Regions from separate parts of the Acetobacter ascendens genome, predicted to be linked through region 2. Evidence: riboswitches for the same ligand, from Rfam matches in the RefSeq annotation. Region 2 holds a riboswitch; the other holds the start of a gene.

What was found. Region 2 has a riboswitch for cobalamin ahead of A4S02_RS15105 (Rieske 2Fe-2S domain-containing protein). Riboswitches for the same ligand answer to the same signal wherever they lie in the genome.
Region 1: it holds a riboswitch for cobalamin, as region 2 does, so the genes downstream of both, A4S02_RS00485 (DUF1636 domain-containing protein) here and A4S02_RS15105 (Rieske 2Fe-2S domain-containing protein) in region 2, are expected to answer to the same signal.

Annotation. Positions count from the first base shown of each region.
Region 1 is NZ_CP015164.1:91,108-93,308, reverse strand. It holds gene cobW (cobalamin biosynthesis protein CobW) at 1-458, opposite strand, end outside; gene A4S02_RS00485 (DUF1636 domain-containing protein) at 455-883, opposite strand; cobalamin riboswitch at 1,065-1,301, opposite strand; gene A4S02_RS00480 (MarR family winged helix-turn-helix transcriptional regulator) at 1,456-1,974, shown strand; gene A4S02_RS00475 (FUSC family protein) at 1,964-2,201, shown strand, end outside.
Region 2 is NZ_CP015164.1:1,744,864-1,747,064, reverse strand. It holds partial or broken gene A4S02_RS15110 (transposase) at 1-37, opposite strand, end outside; partial or broken gene A4S02_RS15105 (Rieske 2Fe-2S domain-containing protein) at 104-898, opposite strand; cobalamin riboswitch at 1,246-1,478, opposite strand; gene A4S02_RS08370 (DUF1852 domain-containing protein) at 1,859-2,201, shown strand, end outside.

The DNA of each region.
Region 1 (2,201 bases), 1.2 Mb from region 2:
TGAGCAATAGCTTCCGGATCATCTGCAAAACGACCCGCGGCGACTGCTGGTGCGTCCACTACAGTTATCACGCCATCTACAGTCATACGGTTACGCACCGTTGGCCAGCCAAAGGCCTTGAGCAGCGGTTTGGGCAGCGCCAAGCCAGATGTTTCAATCACCACATGTTCAGGCGGATCTGCCCGATCAAGCAGGGCTTCCATGGTTGGTAGAAAATCATCTGCTACCGTGCAGCACAGGCAGCCATTGGTCAGTTCAACAATGTCATCTTCCTTGCAACCTTCCACACCGCACCCGCGCAGGATTTCTCCATCAATGCCAAGAGAACCAAATTCGTTCACCACCACGGCAATGCGATGCCCTGCTGCACGCTGAAGCAGATTGCGCAAAAGGGTTGTTTTACCTGCCCCTAAAAAACCAGTGATAATGGTTACAGGCACGCGAGATGCAATTGTCATGAAGGCTCCTGTTCATCATAAAGTTGTGCGGGAACACGCCCCAGCACCATATTGGAAAGAGATGCCGGACGACGCGAAGGCATAACTGTTCCTCGCGCAGACTTTGCATAGAGTTGGGCATACGCCAGAATATCTTCTGCTTTTTCGGCACCCAGATGCCCTAATAACCATGTCCAACGCTCTGGCATGGCAATGGCTGCGGTGCATCCACGATCACAGGCGGCCAGGCACTGCACCTCACGCAACAAAACTGGAGCTTCTTGCCCAATAGTTTCTGCTTCCTGCACCAGAGCCTGCAAACGTGCATACAACTGGGCACCCGGCGGCTGATCCATAGCAGGCCCGCCACGCCGACATGTGACACACACATGCAAAACAGGATGATTCTGAGGTGACTTTTGAGAAGAATCGGATGCTTCGGCCATGCTGTATCCCTGAAATAACCGCCATTCTAAAAGAATAGCTGCCTGAAGGGGTGCAGTAACCCAGCGCCCCTACCTCAGAGATGGCAGGGGAAATATACCTTAAACGGTACATCTATGCCTGCCGGGCACCCCGCCAGCAGCAACGCTAGAACTTAATAAATAAGGCCTACCTGTGTACTTACGCATACAGGCACCGATGGCAGGTTTCCTGGCTTGTACCCACATATGCCCTAACCTATCGGCCAAAACATAAAACAGCGCTCCCTACCTTCCCAGCCTTCGTGCAGGCCAGTGGCATATTGGGCTAAACAGCCCATAAGGAACACCATGGGTAACTTACAGTTGCGGGGGCAGCGACGGCCTTACACCGTTCTTCCCTTTTCATCCCGTAAAGGACACCATCAGCCCACGCACAATGCGCACAAGCTGCCTTTGCTTTCAACCCGCAGTTTTTAGTCCTGCAATTTTAAGGTCTGCTGATCTGAAACAGGATTGAGGTTTCACGCTAATATTCCCGTGCTTTGCAGCTCTATTTCCATTATTGACGTGCAAAACAGCTATGATATATTCGTATGAATATACTTTATATGTCAAATATTCTTTCGCTAACTAATGAGGATTCCATGACCTCCCCACGCGTTCTGCCCATTCTGGATGAAACGCGTTTTTCAGACATGGCGCTTACCTTCCGCATCATGCGGTTAGCCACAGTCTGGCGTACACAACTGGATCGGGCCTTACGCCCGCATGGCATGACATTGGCCAGCATGCGCCCCATGGCTTATCTGATGATGATGCCCGATGGTGCCACGCAAAGTGATCTTGCCGCCGCCATGAATGTGGATTGCTCTGCACTGGTGCGTATTCTTGATTTGTTAGAAAAACAGAAGCTGATCACACGCCTGCAGGATACGCAGGACCGACGTGCCAAAAAACTTGTGCTCACTTCTGCGGGGCAGGAAAGATGCGCACTGTTCCATACCATTGCCGCACAACTTGAACAGAACGTTCGCCAGAACCTTACGGAAGATCAGGTACGTAGTTTAATTCATGATCTTTCCTGCATGCTGGAAACACATCATGAACGCTAGATCTGAGCAAAACAGTAACACGCTCTTTTCCTTTAGCTCTGTGTTGTCTCGCTGCTTACCAGCCTTTTTTTCTGATGAAGCCCAATGGAATACCTTTAAGGCCACAGCAGGCTATTCTGCCCGCGTGTTCTTATGCATTGGCATTGCCGTTTTTCTGGCGTTTATGTTCCAGCTTCATTCCCCCCTCAGTGCGGCCACTACTGTTCTTATTGTGGCAAATCCAACTG
Region 2 (2,201 bases):
CCATGATCTGGGCGTCAGTAAAGCGATCACTCTTCATCAGAATCTCCTCAATTCTTACGCTGAGAAAATTCTCATTCAAAAGTCACTCTTTTTATGGGGGGATTACCATACAGATCCACAACTCCATCACGGGATCCTCAATCCCTTGCGTTTCAATACGCAGGCTCTGATAGGGATATTGTGTCCTGATGGTCATGACGTCCCGATAGGCAAAATCCCGACCATCACGGCGTCTCTGGCCGTAAATCAGCGCCTCACTCAAAGGCTGCTTGCCGCCCGTTCGTGCAAACGTTTAACGGGCCTCAACAAAATCATCTCCGTGATCCATTCCCAGAAACCGTGGCTTCATTTTGCCGACAAGTCGGCTATGCAGAACCTGGTGATTCATATCCATCAGGTTTTCATGCATGAAACTGTAATGACAGTTCACCACCTGGCGGAAGCGCCGCGTGCGGTAACGTCTGTCTCTCACCCTTGGAAAGTCAGGGAATGGGGTTTTGTCCGCAAGAGACTGATCCCCCATAAAAACAAAAATGAGCCCATCTTTTTCCCGGCAGGCCCAGGTCCTGAGACGCAGACATTGCGCTTCGGCAGAAACATTGGGCGAAACACATTGTCCGTCTCGGTTATATTTCAAACCATGAGCGATACAGCTTAGAAGATCACCATGGACCTCTCCTTTGGCGAGCAGAACCTGCCGATGGGCGCACAGGCCATCCAGAGCGTAAGGCACACCGCTTTTGGGACGCACGACGACGATATGCCGTCCTGCAAACCGGACATCGATTGCCTTTTCCCGTCCCAATTCACGGGACCAGGCGACAGGATACCAGAAGTCCGGATTGGTTCTGACTCGTCTTAAATCGATCTGTGCCGCGCACACTGAATGGTCTGAAATTTAGTGAAGCTCGTTTTCCATTGCCTCGGCATTTCAACTGGCTCAGCACAAAGCGAAACGAAGCAACACCCCGACATGGAGCATTGTGCCGTCTCTCACAGTTTCTCTGAGCAAGTGTACCCGTTACCAATACCGGACAGAATGGGTCATTGTCCGGTGACTGAATCTCAAGTTTCTAACGGATCAATGCTGTCTGCAGCACAAAAGCGTCATTCGTATATCGGCCACAAATGATGGGGTAAAAAACTCTGGCCTGAAAAGAGCCGTCGCCTGATTCATCAGGAACGACCGAGGCATGAGGCAGACAGGCATATATTCTCTCCTCTCTTCGGTCATCCCGCCCGACGGTTGGTGGCTGAGCAATGGCAGGTCTCCTGGCTCACGGATCATGGCCAACTGGTTCCAACCTTCCCGTCCCCTATGGGAACAGTGGTCCACGTTCAGGGCGAACGAACCAGCGGCATACCGCCTACAGTTGCGGGAGCAGCCTCCGACTTCGCGCCTGGACGGTCGTCTGACCAGTGCGTGACGGAGTTCCCTATTAACCCGCTTGCGCGGGACCATTGAAGCGTTTGCCTCTGTAACATGCCGCCAAACGCATCCAGCGTGCAAGCTGGAACATCATGGATGGGGCAGAAGGCAGATATCAGTTTTTCGCATGTAGAACATCCGTCTGACTCGCCAACACGCCGGAAAACAAGCGCCCCGTTGATAATGTCTCTGGCTTTATCTCCTCCGGGTAAGGCTTTGCTTCCATCAACCCATGAACGATATTTATGTTTTTATGAAATAAAATCATTTTTGTTCACTGTATCATTCGGGCATAAAGCAGACACCGCGCTTACCAGCACACATGATGATGACCACGACCTGAGAGAACTGGAAACGAAATTTGGGGCCATCTTGAATCCCCATAAATCAAATTCTGGTTTTTCGTGGTAAAAGAGATGCAGAGCCATAATGATTAAGGACTTTACATTCAGTATCAATCGACTTCGCTTTGATGAGAACTATCATCCATCCGATAAGACACGCCTCACGACCAATTTCGCCAATCTGGCGAGAGGGGAAAGCCGTCAGGAAAACCTGCGTAATGTCCTGCTGATGATTGACAATCGTTTCAATGATCTGGCCCATTGGGATAACCCCAATAGGGATCGCTATTCCGTCGAGCTTGAAATCATTTCCGTCGACATGGATATCGATTTTTCTGGCAAAAGCGACAGCTTTCCGCTGATCGAAGTTCTGAACACGACGATTGTCGATAAAAAAGCCAACAAGCGCATAGATGGTCTCGCAGGGA